Regions from separate parts of the Psychrobacillus sp. INOP01 genome, predicted to be linked through region 1. Evidence: riboswitches for the same ligand, from Rfam matches in the RefSeq annotation. Region 1 holds a riboswitch; the other holds the start of a gene.

Region 1 (6,084 bases):
CTGTTATATAAAAATGCAATTTAGATGCCCAAAAATGCGGATGAGTTGTATCTAATGCATCGCCATATGCTTCCTGTTGAGCTGTCTCCATTAAATCACTTAATCGAGCAGCAGATACGATTCCATTTTTACGCTCCTCATAGAATCTAGTTTCAAATAAGAACCTAGCATGGATATTCATGAAAAATGCTACACTACGTTGAATTTTATCTTCAAGTAAAGCAATTTTTTCATCATCTGTTTTTGCTTCTTTTACAGCAGCGTCTGCTACAATCATTTCTGCAAATGTGGAGGCGGTTTCAGCAACCCCCATTGCATATTGGCGATTCATCCAATGTACCGGTCTTAAAGCATATGAATGGAAGGCATGACCTAATTCATGAGCCAGTGTAGAAACATTGGACATTGATCCACTATACGTCATGAATATACGTGATTCCTCTGATACAGGCATACCTGTACAAAATCCTCCTGGACGTTTGTTTGGACGATCCTCTGCCTCAATCCAACCCTTTTCAAATGCATTTCTTGAAAATGATTCTAATTTTGGTCCAAATTCTTTAAAATGTTTTAAGATAAACTCCGCGCCTTGTTGATAATCCATTTTCTCCGTAGAAGTACTTACTGGTGCTTCTAGGTCATACCAATGCATTTGTTTTTCGCCTAGCATTGCCGATTTTTTATTTAAGTATTCTACGAATGGAGCTTTATTTTTCGAGATAGCCCCCCACATTGCATTTAATGTTTCTTCTTTCATGCGATTAATATGAAGGGGCTCCTCTAAAACGGAATTCCATCCTCTTTTTTCGTAAATTGCAAGACGGAAGCCTGCTATATGATTCAGTGTTTTGGCAAAGAACTCCTCTTTATCTGTCCAAGCAGCTTCTAGCGCTTCAAATGACTCTTTACGAATCGTAGCATCCTCGTGGGAACTGAGATTATTTGCTTGACCAACCGACATTTCTTTTTGTTCACCGTCAATTGTAAGTTTAATGCGAATATCACCGACTAGTAAATCATAAAGCTGCCCCCAAGAATGATAGCCATCCACTCCAAGCGTCGTAATCATGTCTTCCTCTTTTTCAGATAGCATTCGCTTTGCTTCATCTCTCCATTCATTTAACACAAAGGCAAATGGAGAAAGCCCAGCTGTTTCAAGTAGCTCCTTCCACACTGTTTCTTCCGTTTTACTTAGCACTTGTTGAATGGTTAGCATTTGAGAAGAGAACTTAGCATATAGCGATCCTACTTCCCCCTGTAATAATGCCGCTTGCTTATCCGTTGTATCCTGTGCCAAAAAACAACCTATTACTGCTCCACCTTCTGATAAATTGGTTGCTATATCTTTTAACTCATTAATCGTTTGCTCGATATTTGAAACATCAGCAATGGATGTTGGTGATTCAAAGTTTTTTAGTTTAGTTTCAAAATTGCTTAGCTTTACTTTTACTTCATCCAAATGGCTTCTTAAAGATGGCGAGCTACTACCACCTTCAAAAAAGCGATCAAGATCCCAGACAACCGGATAAGTTTGTTCAATCATCTAAATATTCCTCCTATATTGACAATTATTTTAGAATTCTAGTATATCATGTTTTTCTAATGCAGATTGTTTGATTTTCGTCACATAACATTCATAATTCTAATTTGTTGTAGCTATATATCAAAGGTATACTTATTAAATAGAAGGAGGCAGCTGAATGTTTAAAATAATCCTTTTAATGTTATTTTTTATATCTACTGTAATCGTTAAATTACTATCTACTTTACTACCCATAAATGGTCAAACTAGTGGCGAGATATTCAATAGACTTCCCGTCTTTTTTACTCCAGCAAATTATGTATTTTATATATGGATTGTTATTTTTATATTATTAGCTTGGTGGATTTGGAATATTATGAAGGACTACAAATCTTCTCGTCCTATACCTACGAAGCGCATTCTATTATTTGGAGCATCCTCTATTTTATATATTTTGTGCATATTTAGTTGGCATTATGAGCAGTTTGTATATTCTTTTGTTACTCTCACCGTCTTATTAAGCTGTTTGTTCATGCTTTATATAACTTATCCTTTAGATGATATAAATCGAAAGAAACGTTTGCCAATTTCCTTAATTTTAGGCTGGACATTTATCAGTTTCTTCACAAATCTATCTTATCTCCTTACGTTTTATGAATTTGATGGATTTGGTATGACAAAATCTCTTTGGGGAGTTATCTTCTTAACCATTGCGACAGCCATAGCTCTTCATTTTCGGTATCATTATTTCGACCGTCTTATGTCTGTTGTTTTTATCTGGACTTTCATTGGAGTTGCAATTCAACACAACTTTAGTCAACTACTCCTAACCGCAGCCTCTCTTTTCTTAAGCTGTGTCCTGATTGTAGGGATTATATTCCTTAAGAAAAGTGCAAGACCCCTTTAAGTTCAAAACCTATTTCTAGCGTTTTGAAGGGCTTTAGACAGACGTATTGCTAAATTATTACCGAGTGAATTTTTAGTGATATTGGTTGTGACATCCCTCACAACCAATATCACTTTTTTCGGTAATCTTATGGCGTTTGCCTGTCCGTCGCCCTCCTACAACGCATAGAAACAGGTAAATGCATTTTTGGATAACTAGAGAAAAGCTACTTTCCTATTTATAGAAGAAGCTCTCGAAGATGCAATTTCGTTCGCTACTTCGTTTCTTTATGAGTCAAACACTTACTATTTTTCTTTATTTCCACTAGTAAAAAGAAAGTCTGATTCCTTCATCCATCATGAAATAATAGCATTTCTAATTCAACAGTGATTACAAATGCTTTTTCCCTACATTAACTTGGACTAATCTTAATATCTAAGCGATATGCTTTGCCAAATCTAATTATGGGGACTACTCAAATAATTGATTGTAGTGCAAGGTGGCGACTCCAGTGGGAAAAGCGTTATGCGAAGACCCCGCAGCGAAGACATTGGCCAAACTTTGTTTGGGTAATGTCTTTGCGACGAGTAATCGCAGGAGCATATGTTTTCCGAACGAGGAGGCTGAGGCAACGCCCATGGAAAGCGTAAACCTGAAACGGAAATCAGCAGTATCTATGAACACTGGTTTCGCAGTATGATAATCCATATACTTAATTTTAAAAAACGCCTTCGAAAGAGTAAAATTTCGAAGGCGTTTTGTTTTATTTTAATCTAATTTAGTTAATAAAATAGGAGCACCTTTTGTCACAACAATTGTATGCTCAATCTGTGCTACTAACGATTTATCAGGAGTTACAAATGTCCAACCATCACCAGATTCCACGATATGCTCTGCTTTTTCAGAAATAAACGGTTCTACAGCTAAAACCATTCCTTCTTTTAATATCGTAGGATCCCATGCATCGTAATAATTCAACACATGCTGAGGAGCTTCGTGTAACGATTTCCCAATACCATGTCCAGTTAGGTTCATAATAACATGTAAGCTATTATCTTTCGCTTCTCTTGCTACGGCTTTTCCGATTTGATTTAAACGAGAACCAGCCTTAACTTTTAGCATCGCACGATCAAATGCACTCTCAGCTACAGCACATAACTTTTCTTTTTCTTCATAACCTTCACCAACAACAAAAGAAATCCCAGTATCTGCAAAGTAACCATCAAGTGATCCAGAAACATCTATATTCACGATATCGCCATCTTGAATAACACGAGAGCCTGGCATTCCATGCGCTACTTCCTCATTAACACTGATACAAGTATATCCTGGAAAATCATATTCACCCATTGGTCCAGAAATAGCTCCATGCTCTTTAAATAGCTTTCCACCGATTTCGTCCAATTCTTTTGTTGTAATCCCAGGTTTAGTTGCAGCCTTCATCACTTCTCGAATTTCTGCAACAATACGCCCTATTTTTTTTAATGCTACTAACTCTTCGTCAGTTTGTACAATCATCTTAACAAGATCCCTTCTTCACTAAATGTATTCTAATCATATCATATTTAGTGAGAATTCGGCAGTGCTAGGCGCGGAGCTTTAACAAATAAAACAGAACAAATGAAAGCAGCTATTAAAAATACTGGAATCATATAAGTAGAATTATAGATTAATGAATACAAAATCACGTTTTGATCTCCAGCAAATTCTCCAAAAAATAGAATACCTGAAGTCACATGTGCTAAATAGCGAAGAAAACCTGCGATGAATGCACCCAAGACAACCGCTGTAATCATTTTCACTTTATCCTTTTGTTCAAATGCTTGTATAAATGCAGGTCTTAGAAATCCAGCAAATCCTGCAACCATAAAGGCGATGAAATAATCGATTGCTACCTGCGCAATAACTATTTCAAATGATAATGGCGCTGCATAAAAACGACCTGTCACTACTTGTAAAACGCCTATCAAAAAGCCAGTAGCAAGTCCCGCAACAACACCACGACGAAAGGCCATTAAAATAACAGGTACAAGAACGAATGTTACGGACCCACCTTGTGGCATTCCAAAGCCAATCATATCTAAAACGTATCCTAACGCTGCAAAAATAGCGATTTCCATTAATATTACAACTCGTTGATTTTTCATGACAATCCCCTTTTTTGACCACAAAAAAACGACCCCTGGGATAGACCCAGACATCGCGCGATTGTCAGTTTCCATCCACATCCCTACGCAAGCATTAACTTACAGGTTCGAAGGGTACTATCTCAGCCGCATCAGCGACGCCCCTTGTGGTTTGAATTATTTAGTTCGAATTCATTGTAGCTGAATAGAATAAGTAATGCAACCTTCTTTTGTTCATTTGTTATACTTGTAAAAATACTATATGCAAAAGGGGATGTATACATGATTGCTTTATTAAAAGATTTGGTACGTATGAAAAGTGACTCAATCGATGGCGCAAATAGTGCTTTGTTATTCTGTGAAAGTTGGCTAGAGGAACGAGGGATTACTACTACTGTCTTAAAGCATGAGGATAAACTGATGCTTGTGGCAGTAATTGGAGATGGTGATGAATGTATGATTTGGAATGGTCATGTAGATGTTGTTCCAGGAAACCCGGAACAATTCGAGCCATTTGTAGAAGGAGATTTGTTATATGGCCGCGGAACAGCTGATATGAAAGCAGGAGTTGCTGCGATGATGCAAGCCTTTTACGAGCTATCTAAGGAACCTAAAAGTCTTACTAAAAAAATTCAATTACATATTGTGACTGATGAGGAAACAGACGGTCAAACGTCAAAATTTCTAGTAGATCAAGGATATACTGGTGACTTTGTTATATGTGGCGAGCCTACACACTTAAAGATTGGCCTACAAGCAAAAGGAATTATCCAGTTCGATGTGATTTTAAAAGGAAAACCTAGCCATGGAAGTCGTCCATGGGAAGGAAAAAATGCTATTGAACAAGCTTTTCTATTTGACCAACAGCTCCGCACACTTTCTTTTTTAACTGCAAGCAATGAGTTCTATGATTATCCTTCCTTAAACTTGGCGAAAATACAAGCAGGTGAACGCTATAACGTTGTACCCGACGAGTGCATAGTAAGCTATGACCTTCGTTTCGTTCCTGGACAGGATATGCAGAGTATTATCGAAGATATTACAAAGTTGGCTCAGGAATTTTCCAATAGTGAAATGAAGATTCAAACGACTGCTCCTGCAGTAACTACTGAGGCTATCAACCCATATATCGAACGCATTGCTCATGTCACTTCACAGTTTATAGGAAAACCTGCTGAATTATTTGGGCAGCATGGAGCTGCAGATGCTCGCTTCTACGCAGAAACTGGAGCAGGGGCAATTGAGTTTGGACCAAGTGGCGGAGATTGGCATGGTGAAAAAGAATATGTATCTATTTCCTCTACGGAAACCTTCAAAAATATATTAGTTTCCTTAGTTAAGAACTGAAACATATAGCCTATCATTCCGTAAATAGTGAAACTTCCATCAGTGGGATTTTCTTCAGCCCCACTGATTGTTAGTTGAACCTTTCGGGCTTTTACGGGCTATTTAATCTTATTTTATGAAGCTTTGACAAAACGTAAGTAGGAATTCTGCGACGTACGGGCCGTACAAGTGCCGATGTTGCCACAGGACGTGGCGACTTTAAT
Region 2 (6,084 bases), 1.3 Mb from region 1:
AGTTCCATTAGTCGTTCTCCTAACTTAATTTTTGTATCGTCTTTTTTAAATCTGCACTTTCACAAATAACAGAAATAACCGCTACACCATCAGCTCCACTTGCTCGAACTTTGTGAGCATTGTGTTCATCAATGCCCCCAATCCCGACAATCGGAAAATGCGGGTACTGCTTTCTTGCAGTTTGTAGAAAATCGAGCCCTGCCGGTGGTTTTGCATCATGCTTTGATTTCGTTGGATAAATGGGCCCGATGCCTACATAATCAGCTCCGTTTCTTACAGCTTGGGCTAGCTCCTGTTCATTATGTACAGAAACCCCCACAATTTTATCTTTGGCAAGTGAGCGAAATTCGGTGATAATCACATCATCTTGCCCCACATGAATCCCATCCGCATCCATTTTTAGTGCCAATTCGATGTCGTCATTCACAATAAAGGGCACGTTATACGCTTTGCACAGTTTTTGACAGGCAAACGCAAACGCCTCATAAGCTGCACCCGTTAAACAGCCTTCACCTTTTTCACGGAATTGGAAACAAGAAATACCTGTTTGCAATGCTTTTTTAAGTGTTTCAAGAGGCTCCTGGCTATTTTGCGTTCCCATAATAAAATAAACATTCAACATATTACGATTCATGAATCAGTACCTCGCATTTTCCTTCTGCACATTTGTACGCAAAATGATTGGTAGGTCCATGACCTTGACCAATAGATAAAGGGTTGGAAATGGCTAAATGTATAAATTTCTTTGCCTCGATCATGGCTTCTTTCATTAATAAGCCTTTCGCTAACTGTGCCGTAAGGGCAGCAGAAAATGTACAGCCTGTGCCATGCGTAGCTTTTGTTTGTACACGTGGTGTTGTCATCGTAAAATGCCTGCCGTTCCAATACACCGTATCAGTCGCCAATTCTCCATCTAGATGCCCGCCTTTCATGACAACGCATTGTACGCCTAACGCTAATAATTCGCCCGCTGCTTGGTCAATCTGTTGTTTCGTTTGGATCGTTCGACCTGTTAGTACCTCTGCTTCTGGGATATTCGGGGTACAAATGGTTGCAATTGGTAATAATTGTTCCTTCATCGCACGTATCGCCTGCTGCTGTAACAAACTAGCGCCTCCTTTTGCCATCATGACGGGGTCCACTATTAACGGAATTTGCTGCTCTTTCAGCAACGCAACTACGCTTTCAATAATTCCTGCATCAAACAACATGCCTGTTTTGATCGCTTTTACATCAAAATCATCGAGTACTGCCTTTAGCTGTGTTTGTACAAACGATGCAGTTGTTGTAAAAATCCCATGCACACCTGTTGTATTTTGTGCAGTTAATGCTGTAATGACCGATGTGCCAAACACCCCTAATTCCTGAAATGTTTTCAGATCTGCTTGAATACCAGCGCCGCCACCACTGTCTGAACCTGCTATTGTACATGCAATCATTTTGTTCCCTCCGCTAATCGTTCTAAATGGTTCAGTACATTTTCATGCAACGTACCAATCGGCCCATAAGCCCATTCACTTATCTGTTTATATTCACGTAATAAATTCGCTAAATCCGAAAAAGGCTCCGTACTACTTGCAAGTAGGGCTGTACAAATCGCACTAAGTAAACAGCCACTGCCCGTCACTTTCGTGATCTTTTCATGACCGCCCGTAATCAGTGCCACTTGAACACCGTCTGTTAATACATCTGTTTCACCTGTGACAATGACCAAGCAATTATAGTTCCTTGCAACGGTTTTGGCAGTTTGTACAACATCAAGTTTCCCTGAACCGCTATCCACACCTTTTGAATGCCAATTGACACCGGCAATGGCAGCGAGTTCTCCTATATTACAGCGAATTAAGCTCACCTTTAACTGTTGTAATAAGGCAAGCGTTGTACGTGTACGAAAAACGGTTGCCCCTGCACCAACAGGATCTAACACAATCGGCACGTGGTGCGTATTTGCACTTTGGCCAGCTACTTGCATCGAAGAAATGGTGCGTTCATTAAGTGTCCCAATATTGAGAAGTAATGCATCCGCTTTACTCGCCATTTCGGCTACTTCCTCTTGTGCATCAGCCATCACAGGGGAAGCACCAATCGCCAGCAAGCCATTTGCGGTGAAATTCGCCACTACATAGTTTGTGATGCAATGTACGAGAGGTTTTTGTGTATTAATTTTTTGCAGGCTCAACGATATACACCTCCTGCATCCAATTTTGCATCGTCCAAGCCATTTCCCAAAACTGCCATTCATAGTAACAACTTTTCTTAAAATGCTCATATAACCATTTTTCTTTTTCCTGTTGCTCTGCTGCTAAACGATTCATCATTTTCTTTTGCTTTTCGATCGTTTCTTTCATCTTGTCTGATCCATATAGGGCAATCCATTGGGCATATAACGGTATATTAGGCGAAGCTTGTTTTATTTTTTGCCCGATTTCTTGATACAGCCACGGGCAAGGTAAAATCGCTGCAAATGCTTCTGCAACATCTCCAGTATGAACCGCCTGATACATATGACTCACATAGTTATAGGCTGCAGGTGCTGCTTCAAATTGTTCAATTTCCTCAGCTGTAACGCCTAAATCCTTAAACGTCGTACGATGAAGTTCCAACTCGGCTTCATGAATAAATCGTGCCGTGTCTAAAAAATAGTGAATATCCTCTTCATTTGTTGCTTTCGCTGCTGCAAGCGCCAGGACTTTTGTGTAATGCTTTAAATAATACGAATCTTGTAGCATATAAAACTTAAATTTCTCTAACGGCAAAGTTCCATCTGCAATGCCTCGTACAAATGGATGCTCGAAGCTTGCCTCAAAATAAACATTCGTTTCTTTCCTCACTTTTTCACAAAATTCCATACATAGTCCTCCTCATTGGTGGACGTAAGTGCAAAAAAAGGCGTCTCTAAAAATAGAGACGCCCAAAAAGTGTAAACTACACCACTAATTGCTCCCTACGTCAGTGTTAACTGTCAGGTTCTAAGGGTCAGGTTTTAACCTTCTCAACACCAAAGTGTCCCCCCGCAATTAAAGTATTTGCATAAGAAAGGCTCCACGTAAAAAATACGCGGAGCCCTAGTAAGTACAAATTCATAATTTGTATGTACTTTGCTCCCTACGTCCGTATTAACGGTCAGGTTCTAAGGGTCAGATTTTACCTTCTCAACACCAATGTGTCCCCCTGCAAATGCATTTAATTAGCTTGAGTGTATCAAAACAAATGGATTTTAACAAGCTTATCTTAAACTACTACACCACTACAAATAGTCAAAAAAATATTCCCAAATCCCGCTTTGGGAACTTGTTTAAATTCAATTAACGATATAGGCAGTTCGGAATCTGTATACTAAATACAGTTATTTAACTTCAAGCTACTGCATGAGAAGTTAAAAATTAATAAAGTTAACCCTAAGCGGACAGTTTACTCACTGGGGGTTCACTGTGAAACACTAAGTAATTTTAATTATAGGTTCTTTACTTCTTCCGGAAATAGAAAACTAATTAGTTCTTTGAACATATCTTGTTGATACATACATAAAAGGATTTCTTGAATAATTTCTTTATATCTTATATTTAAAGTAGTTGAAATTATAGTAATTGTTTGATTTAAAGTTGGTAAACCTTTTTCGAACAATTCAGATAGGTATTCTGTATCTATCATTAAAGAATCTTGTTCTTGATGTAAACGGCTTGTTTGATAAGACATTCCATTCTTAATGAAACTTAAGAAGGATTTCTTAATTGAGTGTAGAAAAATATATGTGCAAACAAAACACAGGAGGCTACTATGACTAATTTAATATCACATATTGCTACACTGGAAATACCAGTTACTAATTTAGAAGAATCTATAAAGTTTTATATCGATATCCTGGGTGCCGAAGTCCACTTTCAAGGTAAAAAAAATGCTATGCTTACTATGAAATCAAAAGGAGTTCCAACGATTTTCTTGGTTGAAACTGAAGAAATTAATGGATTATCATTCACAAATACAAATACTAATATCGTTCATAGCATAATTGACTTTTATACTCCTACCTTAAAAGAATTATATGAGTGGCTTGAAGGAAAACAAGTTGAAGTTGGTCCTTTAAATTTACAAGGCGAATTTGGTGGTTTTGGATTTAAAGATCCTTCTGGAAATTGGTTAAGTGCCTGCAATATCCTTCACCCAGAACAGTAAATATTTTTTTCTATTTAAGTTACAGTCGTAATTTTTTTGCGCCTTTCTTTCTATTACACATAATGAGTCTAATGCGAACATAAAAACTCCCATTTTCTTATTAAACTAACCTGCCGCGTTAGTTCAACAAAAAAGGCTTTACCCCTTCTTGAAGTAAAGCACCCGTTAGTTGAAGAATAATTGACATTCTTAGTAATCTTTATTATATGTGGACATGTAGTTTATAATAGTCCGTTTATTCATTTGGATCATTAATAGAAAACACATACATATCAACGTCTAAAAAAGCATTTATTTCTGCAGCGAACTTACTGAATTCAGGATAAATCACTAATCCTGGAGTATATCCATCGTAAATCTGTATAACTAACTCTAGACGTACATCTAAAATAAGTTCTTCTTTTAATTGATTAATCGTATCTGTCTTTGATTGGAATACTTCTAAAAGTGGACGTAATACATCTTCTGTATCTAGTGATTCTTTAGTTTCTATTTCAAAATGCCAACCAGTATATGACCGTAATAACTGATTTTTTGGATGGTTAGGCTCTACTCGTTCTCCTACTTTCCAAGTTTTCGTAGGTTGCACGCCTAGTCTTTCCGTAACGACATCTAATGGGAAATCATCATTTCCGCTAAATAGAATATATGCATATAGCGATGTTTTGTCCATGTAAACCTCCTGCCCTTAGTTTAACTATTCGACTACCGAAATACTTTCAATTCTTCTTGAAGTAAAGCACCCGTTAGTTTAAGTGAAATACTTCTGGATCGCCTAAATCTATTTGATTGTTCTGTACATATAAATAGACCATCGAATGATGGTTGATGGTCTTGTTCTGCTAAAGCACCCTTTAGTTCAAGAAAAGTTTATTATCCTAACACTTTGGAATATCAAATAACTATTTAATATGTTTATTGTACTCTAATTGTTTTTGAATCCCTGACCTATCAATTTGAATCCAATACTCGGAAATTTTTCCACCTTCTATCTTATATACTGCACTTGTCATTTGAGTTATAGTAAGTCCTGTAGGTTGATATCCATCGACTACTCCTACGTGTGCACCTACTTGTTTCCAACGGACATATACTTTATTTCCTTGTACCAATAATTCTTGAATTTCTAAAGAATAATTACCATAGGCTTCCATCATTTCTCTTACGTGTTCAGCATAATCTTTAGGCGTCCTTAAAACTGTTTGTTCTTCCTCGGATACAATTTGATGAGCCAATACTTGTTCGGACATTAATTGATTTGAGTAGTCTGGATTTTTTCCTGATCGTACTTCTTCAAAAAATTTTCTAATTATTTGTTCTGGTGTCATTTGAACACCTCCATATTTATTTCAATGCTGTTACCGTCAAATGCATGGTCTTCGTTTGAAGCTGATAAACGAATAGAGGGCTTTTCGCCGCAAGCTTGATGGCCTACCAGTTCTCAATTTAGTATGAGGCATTATGAATCTAACTTGAATGATGATACATTTTCTGTCTCAGTTTCCCACTTGGTTATTTCCTCTCGAACCCGTGGCGCTACCTCTGTTCCTAGCAGCTCAATGGCTTTCATCACTTGGTCATGCGGCATAGTGCTTAATGGAACATACATCATAAAGCGTGTGATGCCTACATATTTACGAAGGTGAATAATCTTTTGAGCAACAGTTTCTGGATCTCCAACATACAGCGCACCTTCAAAACTGCGCGCGGCATCGAAGCTAGTACGGTCATAATGAGCCCAACCCCGCTCTTTGCCAAGTTTATTCATGCCTGCCTGGGTAGATGGGAAAAACATATCTGCTGCTGTTTCAGTATTCTCTGCAATAAATCCTATCGAATGTGATCCAACCTTAAGCCGTGATTCGTCGTGACCAGCATGGGCTGCAGCTTTCTTATAAAGCTGCACGAGCG

The links. Region 1 has a riboswitch for thiamine pyrophosphate ahead of thiT (energy-coupled thiamine transporter ThiT). Riboswitches for the same ligand answer to the same signal wherever they lie in the genome.
Region 2: it holds a riboswitch for thiamine pyrophosphate, as region 1 does, so the genes downstream of both, tenA (thiaminase II) here and thiT (energy-coupled thiamine transporter ThiT) in region 1, are expected to answer to the same signal.

What each region holds. Positions count from the first base shown of each region.
Region 1 covers NZ_CP073315.1:1,224,045-1,230,128, forward strand. The annotation lists gene KD050_RS06215 (M3 family oligoendopeptidase) at 1-1,543, opposite strand, end outside; gene KD050_RS06220 (tryptophan-rich sensory protein) at 1,701-2,429, shown strand; gene map (type I methionyl aminopeptidase) at 3,177-3,926, opposite strand; gene thiT (energy-coupled thiamine transporter ThiT) at 3,974-4,555, opposite strand; TPP riboswitch at 4,619-4,710, opposite strand; gene KD050_RS06235 (M20 family metallopeptidase) at 4,817-5,881, shown strand.
Region 2 covers NZ_CP073315.1:4,270,757-4,276,840, reverse strand. The annotation lists gene thiE (thiamine phosphate synthase) at 20-634, opposite strand; gene thiD (bifunctional hydroxymethylpyrimidine kinase/phosphomethylpyrimidine kinase) at 624-1,439, opposite strand; gene thiM (hydroxyethylthiazole kinase) at 1,436-2,179, opposite strand; gene tenA (thiaminase II) at 2,160-2,849, opposite strand; TPP riboswitch at 2,925-3,023, opposite strand; TPP riboswitch at 3,086-3,183, opposite strand; gene KD050_RS21000 (VOC family protein) at 3,778-4,173, shown strand; gene KD050_RS20995 (DUF4279 domain-containing protein) at 4,409-4,846, opposite strand; gene KD050_RS20990 (ester cyclase) at 5,076-5,501, opposite strand; gene KD050_RS20985 (LLM class flavin-dependent oxidoreductase) at 5,633-6,084, opposite strand, start outside.